Regions from separate parts of the Pseudomonas sp. SCB32 genome, predicted to be linked through region 1. Evidence: riboswitches for the same ligand, from Rfam matches in the RefSeq annotation. Region 1 holds a riboswitch; the other holds the start of a gene.
What was found. Region 1 has a riboswitch for cobalamin ahead of cobW (cobalamin biosynthesis protein CobW). Riboswitches for the same ligand answer to the same signal wherever they lie in the genome.

Region 1 (7,032 bases):
AACCTGGTCCTGATCCGGCCAGCTGGCGCGATGGATCACCGCGATGGGACAGTCCGCTCCGTAGTGCGGTAGCAACTCCGCGACGATGGACTCCAACTGACCGACACCCAGGTGGATCGCCAGGGTCGCTCGGTGCTGCGCCAGTTCGGCAAGGGATTCGCCCTCGGGCATCCGCGTCTTGCTCGCATAGCGGGTGAGGATCAGCGTCTGCGAGATATCCGGCAGGGTCAGCTCGCAGCCGAGAATCGCCGCGCAGGCCGAAGTGGCGGTGACGCCGGGAATGATCTCGTAGGGAATGCCGCGCTCGCGCAGATGACGAATCTGCTCGCCGATGGCGCCATACAGTGACGGATCGCCCGAGTGCACGCGCGCCACGTCCTTGCCCTCGGCGTGGGCCTGCGCCAGCAGCGCGACGATCTCGTCCAGGTGCAGCTCGGCGGTATTCACGACGCGCTCGGCGCTGTGTCCTTCCAGCACCGCCGGCGGCACCAGCGAGCCGGCGTAGAGGATCACCGGGCAGGAGCGGATCAGCCGCTGGCCCTTGACCGTGATGAGTTCGGGATCGCCGGGGCCGGCGCCGATGAAAAAGACCGTCATGGCTGCTCCTGTTCGGATTCGACGGGGATGAAGGCCAACGCGCAGGTGGCGTGCTCGCTGCGGCGCTTGCCCACCAGCAGACGCGCCGGCGCGCCGCCCTGGGCTTCGGCCTGCAATAACGCGGCGGCTTCGGCGACGCTGGCGCTGCCGATGGCCGTGCGTACCGTCTCCGAGGGCTGGTCGAGGCGCTTCTCACAGGCCGCCAGTTGCTGTGGCGTGAACAGCGCCAGCGGCAGATCGAGCGCGGCGGCCAGGGCCGCCAGCCCTTCTTCGTCGGCTTTGAGCGTGGCACTGGCCAGCGCGGTGAGGCTCGACTCGTAGAGCCCGGCTTCGGCCAGCGTATCGCGCAGCAAGGCACGCAGTTCATCGAGCGGGCAGCCCCGGCGGCAACCTAGGCCGGCAACCAGCGTCATGGTCGCTCTCCTTGAAGATGAAAATAAAAACCCCGCAGGCGGCTGGGCCGGCTGCGGGGTCGAGCATAGCGATGAATCAGGCCGATGGCGCGAAGCGACGGAACAACCAGGCAGCGACCAGGCCCAGGGCCGCCCAGAACACCGCGTTGGTGACCAGCGAGGCAACGATGAACTCGTGGGCGAGGCTCTCCGGCGCGAGGCTGGAATGCACTTCAGGTTGTGGTGCGCCTATCACATGCGGCACCACCAGCAGCGCCAGGCCCACACCGCGCAGCAGCCAGTTGCGGCTGAACACCAGCAGCGCAAGGCCTGCTGCAGTGGAGGCGGCCGTGCCGATCCACCAGGTCTGCCGCAGGGCCAGATCCGCCGCGGCAGTACCGGGGACTTCCGGCGGTAGGCCGAGCGACGGCGCCAGGGTGAACACGGCAAAACCGGCCAGCCCCCAGAGCAAGCCTTCGGACGTCTTGCCCGGCTCACGCAGGGTGAACAGGCCGGCCAGCATCAGCGCGAAGCCCACTGCGACCACCAGGTTGCCGCCGGTGGTGGAGAGGATGCGCTGCCAGCCGTCTTCCGGCTCCCAGGCTTCTTGGTCGTGGTGATGGCCGGCGGCGGCGCCATCGGCGTGTTCGTGGCTGTGCTCCTCGACCAGCGTGGCGGCCGGCTCGGCTTTCTCGTAGGTTTCCGCCTTGAGAATCAGCGGGGACACCCACAACAGCTGGACCAGGGTCAGCACCAACGCCGCGATCAGGCCGGCGAAACCGGCGGTCTGGGCGATACGTTTGATCATTGCAGTTCTCCGATTTCCCGGGCCGCGTGTGGCAGGCAAAGCATTCCCGTGACCGCTTCGAACGAGCAGTCAGGGACGCCTCGACTCAGCCGCGTCTACACGCAGCCGGTACACATCAATGGCAGGGGAAGCCCGCGCTATGGCGAGTGTCATGCGCGGCGTTGTGCACCGCCTCCAGGTGCGAGAAACCGGCGAAGTACACCAGCAGCGCACCGAGCAGGCTGGCGCCGACGGCCAGGCTGATGCGCTTGGAAAGGGGGATGGAAGTGCTCGACGCCTGTTGCGCCAGGATGCTGCTGGACATGAACGTTCCCTCTGAAACTTGAGTAGAGAACGCAGAGGTTGAACGCATTCGAACGCGCCGGAATCGGCTGCGCCACGGCCTGCGCCCGCCCACCGCGGGTTTGCCAAAACGAAGGATTCCAGGCCGGTCTCCGGGCTTGCGATGTCGGCCGATGCGGCCGGGCGGGTCAGCCTTCCCATGCGCGAGCACAGTGGCTACCGATGACCCTTCAATCGCTTACCGTTGCGGGGGCAGCGCCGGACTGGTCCTTGCGGACGCACCGGCTTCCCGTTTCACCTCGCACACGACGGCGCGAGACACCTGAAACCGCGCTAGCTGACCACGAAGCCCCGCGAGCGTCAACCGCGCGGCAACCGATCCCCGGCGATTGACCGCCTCGCCATCGCTGCGTAGCCTTCTGCCCTTCGAGGTTCTCCGGCGCTGGCCGGAGCTAAGAGGGAACGTGGAAATCTTCGGATGCGCCACGGCTGCCCCCGCAACTGTGAACAGCCTGTCCTTTCACGAGCCACTGCCGACGACGGCGGGAAGGCGAAAGGACAATCAAGGGCTGTGAGCCAGGAGACCTGCCTCGTGACTGGTTTTCGATCTGCTGCGCGTCGGCATAACTGCGTTAAAAACCGGCTCGGGATGCTCATTTACTGACGTAAACTCCGCTCCCGCCCCGATTTTTGCCTTGTTCTGCTCTAGCTCGCGAGATCCGGAACCGGTTGGTTATCAACAGACAACCGGGCGGGGTGATCCGGTGGCGACCTTCGTTGCGCGGCGAACCCGCGCGCGCGCCCTTCATCCGCCTTCAAACTTTCGCTTGCGAGGCGCGCATGAAAACCCTGGCCAAACTCCCCGTCACCATCGTCACCGGCTTCCTCGGCGCCGGAAAGACCACCCTGCTCCGCCATATGCTCGACAACGCCGAAGGCCGCCGCATCGCGGTGATCGTCAACGAGTTCGGTGAGTTGGGCATCGACGGCGAAATCCTCAAGCAGTGCTCCATCGGTTGCAGCGAAGAAGAAGCGGTCGGCCGCGTCTTCGAACTGGCCAACGGCTGCCTGTGCTGCACCGTGCAGGAAGAATTCTTCCCGGTAATGCGCGAGCTGGTGGCGCGCCGTGGCGACCTCGACCAGATCCTCATCGAGACCTCCGGCCTGGCCCTGCCCAAGCCGCTGGTGCAGGCCTTCCAGTGGCCGGAAATCCGCAACGCCTGCACGGTGGATGCGGTGATCACCGTGGTCGACAGCCCGGCCGTGGCCGCCGGCACCTTCGCCGCCCATCCCGAGCAGGTGGACGAGCAGCGCAAGCAGGACCCGAACCTGGACCACGAATCGCCGCTGCACGAACTCTTCGAAGACCAGCTGGCCAGCGCCGACCTGGTAGTACTGAACAAGGCCGACCTGCTGGATGCCGAGGCACTGGCCCGAGTGCGCGCCGAAGTCGCCGAGGAGCTGCCGCCGGCGGTGAAAATCGTCGAAGCCAATTCCGGCCAGCTGCCGCTCTCGGTGCTGCTGGGCCTGAACGCCGAGGCCGAGCTGCACATCGACAGCCGCCCGACTCATCACGACCACGAAGGTCATGAAGAGCACGACCATGACGAGTTCGACTCCTTCCACGTCGACCTGCCGGAGGTGGAAGAGCGCGCCCTGCTCGATGCGCTGAACGCGCTGGTCGAGCGCCACGCCGTGCTGCGCATCAAGGGCTTCGTCGCCATCCCCGGCAAGCCCATGCGCCTGCTGGTACAGGGCGTCGGCAAGCGCTTCGACAAACACTTCGACCGGGCCTGGCGCAGCGACGAAACCCGCGGTACCCGCCTGGTGGTAATCGGCCAGGAACTGGACCAGGCCACCATCGCCAACGAGCTGCGTACCGCCCTGGCGTAACACAGCTTTTCGTAGGAGCGAGCTTGCTCGCTCCTACAAGAGCAATCTACCGAGCACGCCCATGCACCTGCTGCGCACCCAACCCGGCGGCTTCGTCCCCGACGACGGCATCGCCCACCTGGCCCAGACACCCGCCGAGCTGGTGATCCTCTGCAGCGGCGATTCGCACCTGGCGCTGCTCGCCGAGGCCGCCCGCGAGCTGCCGGAGAATTACCCGAGCCTGCGCCTGGCCAACCCCATGCAGCTGCAGAACCACGCCTCGGTAGACCTCTACGTCGACGAGGTGCTGCAGCACGCCAAGGTCATCCTGATCTCGGTGCACGGCGGCGTCGGTTACTGGCGCTACGGCATGGAGCAGCTGGCGGCGCTGGCCGAGCGTGGCGCCACGCTGATCGCGGTGCCTGGCGACGACAAGCCCGACCCCGAACTCACCGCCCTCTGCAGCGTCCCGCCGCAGGATACCGAGCGCCTCTGGCAGTACCTGCGTCAGGGTGGCATGGACAACGCCCGGCAGTTCTTCGCCTGTCTTGCCAACCGCCATCTGCAACGCGACTACGCCTGGAGCGAACCTCGGACACTGCCCCGAGTGGCGCTCTATCACCCCCAGCTCGGCAGCTGCGACCTCGCTCGCTGGCAGGCCGACTGGGCCCCCGAGTGCCCCGTCGCCGCGCTGCTGTTCTACCGCACGCACCTGCAAGCGGCGAACACCGGCTTCATCGACACCTTCTGCGAACGCCTGCGTGCCCATGGCATCAACCCGCTGCCCATCGCTGTGGCCAGCCTCAAGGAAATCGCCTGCCTGGACGCGGTGGAAGCCCTGCTCGATAGCGCCGACGCCGAGCTGATCATCAACGCCACCGGCTTCGCCCAGTCGAATCCGGAAGCGCCGCAAGACCGGCCATTCAAGCGCGACGTGCCGGTGCTGCAAGCTATCTGTTCGCTGGACAATCATGACCTCTGGCGCGCCAACCCGCAGGGCCTCGGCCCGCGCGACCTGGCCATGCACATCGCGCTGCCGGAGCTGGATGGCCGCATCATCACCCGGCCGATCAGCTTCAAGGGCCTGGCCTGGCGCAGCGAGCGCAGCCAGAGCGACGTGGTCTGCTACCTGCCGCATCTGCCGGGCATGGACTTCGTCGCCGAGCTGGCGCGGCGCTGGATGCTGCTGGCGCGCAAGGCCAATGCCGACAAGCGCGTGGCGCTGATCCTGGCGAACTACCCGACCCGTGACGGGCGCATCGGCAATGGGGTCGGCCTCGACACGCCGGCCGCCGCGCTGAACATCCTGCGCGCGCTGGAGACCCAGGGTTATCCTGTCGCCGGCCTGCCCGATTCCGGCACCGCGCTGATACAGCAACTGCTCGGCGGCGTCAGCAACGACCTCGATAGCCTTGACCTGCGCCCCTGCGCGCAGAGCCTGGCGCTGGACGACTACCTTGCCTGTTTCGCGCGCCTGCCCGAAGCCAACCAGCAAGCCGTGCGCGAACGCTGGGGCGCGCCGCAGCAGGACCCGATGTTCCGCAGCGGGCGGATTATGATCGCCGGCCTGCGCTTGGGCCTCGGCTTCGTCGGAATCCAGCCGGCGCGCGGCTACCAGCTCGACGCCGCGGCGATCTACCACGACCCGTCGTTGGTGCCACCCCACGGCTACCTCGCCTTCTACTTCTGGCTGCGCGAGGTGTTCGGCGCCGACGCAGTGATCCACGTCGGCAAGCACGGCAACCTCGAATGGCTGCCGGGCAAGGGCGTGGGGCTTTCCGAGGAATGCTGGCCGGACGCGATCCTCGGCGCGCTGCCGAATCTCTACCCGTTCATCGTCAACGATCCCGGCGAGGGCGCCCAGGCCAAGCGCCGCGCCCAGGCGGTGATCATCGACCACCTGATGCCGCCGCTGACCCGTGCGGAAAACTACGGCCCGCTGCGCGACCTCGAACGCCTGGCCGACGAGTACTACGACGCCTCCCTGCTCGACCCGCGCCGCGCCAGCGAACTGCGTGGCGACATCCTCGCACTGGTGCGCGAAACCTCGCTGGACCGCGAGCTGGGCTTGCAGCTGAGCGACGATCCGGAAAGCTGGCTGCCGCAGCTGGACGCCTACCTCTGCGACCTGAAGGAATCGCAGATTCGCGATGGGCTGCATGTATTTGGCGAATCCCCCGTGGGCGAGCTGCGCCGCGATACGCTGCTGTCGCTGGTGCGCATCCCGCGCGGCGATGGACGCGGTGGCAACGCCAGCCTGCTGCGCGCGATCAGCGAGGACCTGCAACTGGGTCGCGACCCGCTGGACGAGGCCTTTGCCGACCCCTGGGAAGGCCCGCGCCCCGCAGTGCTTCTCGCCGTAGGCGATGAGCCCTGGCGCAGCAATGGCGACACCCGCGAGCGCCTGGAGCTGCTCGCCCTGCGACTGATCGACGGCTCCGCCAGCGCGCCCGGAAGCGCCAGCGCGGCAGTCCTCACGCAACTTCACCAGCAGATCGCACCGACCCTGGATGCTTGCGGCGCCAGCGAAATCGGCCACCTGCTCGCCGGCCTCGACGGCCGCTTCGTTCCGCCCGGCCCCAGCGGCGCGCCCAGTCGCGGGCGGGTCGACGTGCTACCCACTGGGCGCAATTTCTTCACCGTGGACGTGCGCAACCTGCCCACACCCACCGCGTTCCGCCTCGGCTTCCAGTCCGCCAGCCGCCTGCTCGAACGCCACCTGCAGGACCACGGCGACCACCTGCGCCAGCTCGGCCTGTCGGTGTGGGGCACGGCGACCATGCGCACCGGCGGCGACGACATCGCCCAGGCACTCGCGCTGCTCGGCGTACGCCCGGTATGGCAGGCCGGCAGCCAGCGCGTGGAAGACTTCGAGATCCTGCCGGTCACCCTGCTCGACCGTCCGCGAGTGGACGTCACGCTGCGGGTTTCCGGCTTCTTCCGCGACGCCTTCGCCAACCTGATCCGCCTGTTCGACGCGGCCGTGCAGGCCGTCGCCGCGCTGGATGAACCGGACGATCAGAACCCGCTGGCCGCCCGTGTGCGTGCCGATCAGGCACGCCTGCTGAGCGAGGGTCTGGA
Region 2 (7,032 bases), 120 kb from region 1:
GCAGGGTTCGGGCCGCAAGTCGGTGGCGGTGATCGGCGATGGCGCGTTGACCGCAGGCATGGCCTTCGAGGCGCTCAACCACGCGTCGGACGTGAAGGCCAACATGCTGGTAGTCCTCAACGACAACGACATGTCGATCTCCAAGAACGTCGGCGGCCTGTCCAACTACCTGGCCAAGATCATCTCCAGCCGCACCTATTCGAGCATGCGCGAGGGCAGCAAGAAGATCCTCTCGCGCCTGCCCGGCGCCTGGGAGATCGCGCGCAAGGTCGAGGAACATGCCAAGGGCATGCTGGTCCCCGGCACCCTGTTCGAGGAGCTGGGCTGGAACTACGTCGGCCCCATCGACGGCCACGACCTGCCGACCCTGATCGCCACCCTGCGCAACATGCGTGACCTGGACGGCCCGCAGTTCCTCCACGTGGTCACCAAGAAGGGCAAGGGCTTCGGCCCGGCCGAGGTCGACCCGATCGGCTACCACGCCATCACCAAGCTGGAGCCGATCAAGGCCCCGGCGGAACCGAAGAAGCCCTCCGGGCCCAAGTACTCCAGCGTGTTCGGCCAGTGGCTGTGCGACATGGCAGCGCAGGACCCGCGCCTGGTCGGCATTACCCCGGCGATGAAGGAAGGTTCGGACCTGGTGGCCTTCGCCGACAAGTTCCCGGACCGCTACTTCGACGTCGCCATCGCCGAGCAGCACGCCGTGACCCTGGCGGCCGGCATGGCCTGCGACGGCGCAAAGCCGGTGGTGGCGATCTACTCCACCTTCCTGCAGCGCGGCTACGACCAACTGATCCACGACGTCGCGGTGCAGAACCTCGACGTTCTGTTCGCCATCGACCGGGCAGGTCTCGTCGGCGAAGACGGCCCGACCCACGCCGGCAGCTTCGACCTCTCCTACCTGCGCTGCATCCCTGGCATGCTGGTGATGACCCCCAGCGACGAGAATGAACTGCGCAAGCTGCTCACCACCGGCCATCACTTCGAAGGCCCGGCGGCGGTGCGCTACCCGCGCGGCACCGGCCCCAACGCGCCCATCGAACAGGCGCTGGAGCCGGTGGAAATCGGCAAAGGCGTGGTGCGCCGCGAAGGCAAGGCCGGCAAGGTCGCCTTCCTGGTGTTCGGCGTGCAGCTGGCCGAGGCACTGAAAGTGGCGGAGCAGTTCGACGCGACCGTCGCCGACATGCGCTTCGTCAAGCCGCTGGACGAGGAACTGGTGCGCCAGCTGGCGGCCAGCCACGAACTGCTGGTGACCCTCGAGGAAAACTCGGTGATGGGTGGCGCCGGCGCCGCCGTCAGCGAATTCCTCGCCCGCGAGAACATCCTGCAGCCGGTCCTGCACCTGGGCCTGCCGGACTACTACGTGGAGCACGCCAAGCCGGCGCAGATGCTCGCCGAGTGCGGTCTTGACGCTGCCGGCATCGAACGCTCGGTGGGCGCTCGCCTGGAGGCGCTCGGCAACCGCTGAGCGCATGCCTCTCCCGGAGTATTGCCAGCGACGGGCGCACCCACTAAGGTGCGCCCGTTTTCGTTCGAGGTAACGGGAAGCAGGTGAAAGACCTGCGCTGCCCCCGCAACGGTAACCGACCGCAGGCCCTGGCCTGCCGCGCTGTGAACCGCCACTGTGCATCCGCATGGGAAGGCCGCAGACGTGAGCGTCGGCAGCCCGGAGACCGCCCTCGTACGCCCCGACTGGTGTTGCGGAGGGCCGCACCGTCAAGTGCGGCCTGCCGCCCTTGCCACGCCCTCCTCGAAAGTCATCCGACCGCTTTTGAGGACGTTCCATGAAACTGACCCGACTCGCCCTGGCCACCGGCCTCCTGCCCGGCCTGGCCTTCGCCGATGCCAGCGTTCCGAGCGGTGACATCTACGCCATGCCCGCGCTGGTGATCACCTCCGGTCGCCAGGTCCAGCCGCGCGCCCAGGCCACCTCCGCCAACAGCGTGTTCACCCGCCAGGACATCGAGCGCCTGCAGGTGCGCAGCGTGCCCGAGCTGCTCAAGCGCGTGCCCGGTGTACAGATCGGCAGCTCCGGCGGCGTGATCTCCTACTCCGTGCGCGGCACCAGCACCGCGCAGACCCTGGTGCTGGTCGACGGCCAGCGCATCGCCTCGGCCAGCACCGGCATCGCCCGCCTGGACTACCTGAGCATCGACAATATCGAGCGCGTGGAAGTGACCCGTGGCCCGCGTTCCTCGCTGTACGGCGCCGACGCCATCGGCGGCGTGATCCAGATCTTCACCCGCCGCGGCGAAGCCGGACTGCACCCGGAAGTGCGCCTGGCGGCCGGCAGCTACGGCACTGTCGAGCGCAGCATGAACCTGTCCGGCGGCGACGAGCGCACCACCTACAGCCTGGGTGGTAGCCTCGACGAGAGCGCCGGCTGGGACCGCACCACCGACAAGGTCGGCGCCGACAGCGACCACGATGCCCAGCGCAACAAGGCCGTGCACCTGAACCTCGACCACCGTTTCAACGAGGACTGGAAGGCCGGCCTGAACCTCAACGACCAGCGCGGCAAGAACGAGTACGACGACGCCTACAACTTCGACCCGGGCTCGCCCCGCGACGAATTCCGCGTCAGCAGCTACAGCGGCTTCCTCGACGGCCAGCTCAATGACATCTGGAACAGCCGCCTGGAACTGGGCCGCAGCTTCGACCGCAACAAGGCTCTGGGCGCCGCCGACAGCTGGAACAACGGCACCCTGGAAACCACCCGCTACTCGGCGGGCTGGATCAACCGCCTGCAACTGGACGCCGCCAACCAGCTCGCCCTCGGCACCGACTGGTACGAAGACCGGGTGGAAGGCAGCTCCGCGCCCGACCAGGACCGGCGCGAGAACCACGCCTTCTTCGTCCAGCACAGCTTCAAGGGCGAATCCTTCGGCACCGAACTGGGCCTGCGCCACGACGACAACCAGGTCTACGGCACCCAGAACAGCTGGAACGCCGCCTTCAGCCTGCCGGTGGGCGACAACCAGAGCTGGATCGCCAGCTACGGCGAAGGCTTCCGCGCGCCGACCTTCAGCGACCTCTACTACCCCGGCGCCGGCAACCCCAACCTCAAGGCCGAGACCTCGAAGACCTATGAGCTGCAATGGCGTGGCGACTTCTCCGGGACCCACCTGGAGACCTCGCTGTACCGCACCGAGGTCGACAACCTGATCGCCTGGGACAGCACCAGCAACCAGCCGGAGAACATCGCCAAGGCGCGCATCGACGGCTTCGAGGCCAGCGTCGCCCGCAAGGTGCTGGGCTGGCAGGCCAACCTGGGCCTGAGCCTGATCGACCCGCGTGACCGCGACACCGGCCACACCCTGCCGACCCGCGCCCGTCGCACCCTGAGCCTGGACCTCGACCGGCAGTTCGGCGCCTACGGCGTCGGCGGCTCCTGGCGCGCGGTCAGCCAGCGCTACGACGACGCGGCCAACACCCGCGAACTCGGCGGCTACGGCGTGCTCGACCTGCGCACCAGTTGGCTGGCCAGCGACGAACTGCGCTTCGACCTGAAGCTCGATAACGCGCTGGACCGCGACTACGCCCTGGGCGACTACCTGCGCCCGACCAGTCCGACGGACTACATGGGCGAAGCACACCCGTACCGCGAACCAGGCCGCACCGCACTGCTGGCGGTGACCTGGACGCCGGAGCTGTAAGGCCTTCCGAAGACCCCAGCGCTTCTGTGCTTTTGTAGGATGGCGTGGAGCGAAGCGATACCCATCAGCCCCTGTATCGACCGCATGGGTATCGCCAGGGCTCCACCCATCCTACGGTTCGACGCTCCCGAACACCGTAGGAGCGGGCTATGACCGCGATTCGCGCCCATGGGCTAGGCGCCCCCTCGGTCCTACGACGAGCAGCCCGGCGTGACCCGATCGATCAGCGCGAGCCAGATCCTGTAGGAGCGAGCTTGCTCGCGAACCCGCCCGGCAGCGGACCTAAACCAGAAGCCCGGCCATCCGCCCCAGCTCCGCGCAATCCTGCGCGTGCCAGTCGGTCAGCTCCGGCCAGGGGTTGTCGGCCAGGTTGACCAGCGCACTGTGTGCGCCAGCCGCGCGGGCGCAGTCGAGGTCGAAGCGGTAGTCACCGACCATCAGCATCCGCTGCGGCGCCACGTCCCAGCGCGCCGCCAGACGCAGCAGGCCGTCCGGGCTGGGCTTGGGATCAGCCTCGCCACGGCCGAGGACGTCCTCGGTGAGGAAGCAGTCGCCAACACCGATGGCGTCCAGGGTAATCAGCGCCAGCTCATGGGCATTGCGGGTCAGGATGCCGAGTCGATAGCCCGCGCCGTGCAGCGCGCGCACCAGCGCCACCGCGCCGGGCGCGGCGGTCGACGCCACGGCCAGCTCGCGCTCGTGCTCCAGCAACCAGGCGTGCTTGGCGGCCGCCTCGTCCTCCGGCAGTGCCGCCAGGTGGGAAAGGATGTCGTGCTCCAGGGGAATGCCCAGGGCCCGTTTGATCGCCGGGAAGTCGTGCACCGCCAGGGTCAGGGTGCCGTCCATGTCGAACACCCAGTGGCGGATTTCGTCGAGTTTCACGACCAGTCCTCGCGGTGGCGGATCAGGCCTTCCTGGGTCGCCGAAGCCACCAACTGGCCGTCACGGTTGAACACGCTGCCACGCACGAAGCCACGGCCATTGCCGGCCCAGGGACTGTCGATGGCGTAGAGCAGCCACTCGTCCGCGCGCAGGTCGCGATGGAACCACACGGAATGGTCGATGGTGGCGACCTGCATGTCCTTCTGCCACACCGAGCGACCGTGGGGCAGCAGCGAGGTGGTGAGGAAACCGAAGTCCGAGGCGTAGGCGAGGATGTACTTGTGCAGCGCCGGCACGTCCGGCAGCTTGCCGTCGGCGCGCAGCCAGAGGTACTTGATCGGCTCGCCGACCAGCGGATCGTAGGGGTCGTTCTGGGTGACCGGGCGGATCTCGATGGGCTTGGGGTACAGCAGCTTGTCGCGGATCAGCTCGGGGAACTGCTCGGCGCTGCGCCGCTTGAGCTCGGTGTCCGTGGGCAGGTTTTCCGGGCCGACCACGTCGGGCATGGCGATCTGGTGCTCGAAGCCGCCCTCGTCGGTCTGGAACGAGGTGCTCAGGGCGAAGATCGGCTGGCCCTTCTGGATCGCGGTGACGCGGCGCGTGCTGAAGGTGCCGCCGTCGCGCACACGATCGACCTGATAAACGACCGGCTTGCTGGCATCCCCCGGACGCAGGAAGTAGCCGTGCATCGAATGCACGTGACGCGCCGGGTCCACCGTCTGGCTGGCCGCCGACAGCGCCTGGCCGAGTACCTGCCCGCCATACAGCTGGCGGAACCCGAGGTCCTGGCTCGTACCGCGAAACAGGTTCTCCTCGATGGGTTCCAGGCTCAACAGAGCCACCAGGTTGTCCAGGATCTGGGTCATGCGCTTTCCTCGAAAGACTCTACAGCTCGAATGGGTGACGACGCGGCGCCGGGTAGGCGGGGAGACTGGTCAGGCGAGTGTCCCATACCGCGCGGCCGATGGTGAAATGATAGAGGCTGACCGGGCGGTCCGGTCCGTCGCCGAGCAATTCCTCCACCATCGGGTCGAAGTAGCAGCCGATGCCGGTGCCCGAAATCCCCGCCGCCTCGGCCTCCAGGTACAGCAACTGGCCGATCTGCCCGCATTCCCAGTACAGGCGCGGATAGGTCCAGGCGCCTTTGGTGAGCGCGGCATCGAGGTCGGCCAGCATGGCGAAGGCCACGCAGCCGTCGCTGGCGATGTCCTGCCCGCAGGAGAGGAAGGCCGACAGGCCGCGCGCATCGCCTTGCAGCAGGCGGTACAGCGGCAGCCCCGACTCGATGACCGGCTGCCACTGGAAGTCATCGCGCAATCCTCCCGGTTGCCGACCGCTGCGCCCCAGCCAGTAGAGCCCCGGCGCCAGGTCCTGGACGCGGTGGACGAACAGCAGCAGGTCGATGCGCGCCGGCTCGCCGGTGCAGGCGAATGGCACGGGCGACTGTTCCGGCATCAGGCGGCGCAACCAGGCGTAGAGCAGTTCGGCGTGGATGCCGCTGCGGCCATCCATGGACTGCGCGCTACGCCGGCGGTGGAGGATCGGGCGCAGTGGCAGGCCGGGGTTGGCCGGCTGTTCCGGAGTTCTGCTGTTTTCCGGATTATCCCCCTTCGGGCCAGCGCTGTTCCGCGATGAAGCCGCGGTCCCGCGATCGCGGGAATGACGGTCTGGCCCCTCGCCCGAAACGGGCGCTGAAGTGGAGCTTTCGACTTCACGAAGATGAGGACTCTCCCCCCTCGTCACTCCCGCGAACGCGGGAGCCCAGCTAGCCGCGGCAGGCAGCACTGGGGCACGACAGAGCCCATGCACCCGCTCCAGCTCCGGCCAGTGGCGATAATCCCGCGACAAACGATTGGGCGCGCCACTCAGCGGCAGTTCCGCGAGCCCCTTGAGCAGCGTATCCGGCAGCGGGAATTCGGCAGCCTGCGGCGGACCGATCCAGAGCAGCACGTCCACGCATTCGCGCTCGTTGAAACCCTCGCGGTCGAGGCCGAACACGGCATCCAGCCGCGCCTCGGCAACACCGCGCAGCAGACGCACTTCCCACCCCTGAATGGCCGCAGCAATGCCCAGGCAGGCCAGCGCATGGCCGAGGTCGTGATTGCAGTAACGGTAGGCACGCTCGCCGTACTTCCACGCCTCGCGCCAGGGAATGCTGGCCAGCGCCAGCAGGAAACCGCCAGTGGGCAACACGTCATTCAGCTGATCTGCCAGCGGTACGGCCAGCTCGGCGCACACCTCCAGCCCATGCTCGTCAGCGCTGTAGTGCGCCAACAGCGCCGCGTTATCCACAGCCCCGGCCGGCAGCAGCAGATAGGCCTCGGTGGGATGCAGGTTACCGCTCGACGGATTGACCCGCAGCGCCCAGCGGTTGCCACCTGCCTCTTTCCAGGCAGACAGCGCCAGGCTGTCGTAGAGCAGCTGCGAAACACTGTGCAGACTTAGCGGCGTCGGCTGGCCGATGGGCCCGACGAACACCTCGTCGTAACCCGGC

Region 2: linked by a shared signal. The riboswitch ahead of GA645_RS04075 (TonB-dependent receptor domain-containing protein) and the one ahead of cobW (cobalamin biosynthesis protein CobW) in region 1 are both predicted to bind cobalamin.

The regions. Positions count from the first base shown of each region.
Region 1 is NZ_CP045118.1:717,114-724,145, reverse strand. It holds gene cobM (precorrin-4 C(11)-methyltransferase) at 1-597, opposite strand, end outside; gene GA645_RS03485 (cobalamin biosynthesis protein) at 594-1,010, opposite strand; gene GA645_RS03480 (CbtA family protein) at 1,087-1,797, opposite strand; gene GA645_RS03475 (CbtB-domain containing protein) at 1,913-2,101, opposite strand; cobalamin riboswitch at 2,205-2,420, opposite strand; cobalamin riboswitch at 2,492-2,687, shown strand; gene cobW (cobalamin biosynthesis protein CobW) at 2,920-3,972, shown strand; gene cobN (cobaltochelatase subunit CobN) at 4,034-7,032, shown strand, end outside.
Region 2 is NZ_CP045118.1:836,668-843,699, reverse strand. It holds gene dxs (1-deoxy-D-xylulose-5-phosphate synthase) at 1-1,468, shown strand, start outside; cobalamin riboswitch at 1,498-1,697, shown strand; gene GA645_RS04075 (TonB-dependent receptor domain-containing protein) at 1,785-3,656, shown strand; gene GA645_RS04070 (HAD family hydrolase) at 3,939-4,538, opposite strand; gene tesB (acyl-CoA thioesterase II) at 4,535-5,404, opposite strand; gene GA645_RS04060 (nitroreductase family protein) at 5,424-7,032, opposite strand, start outside.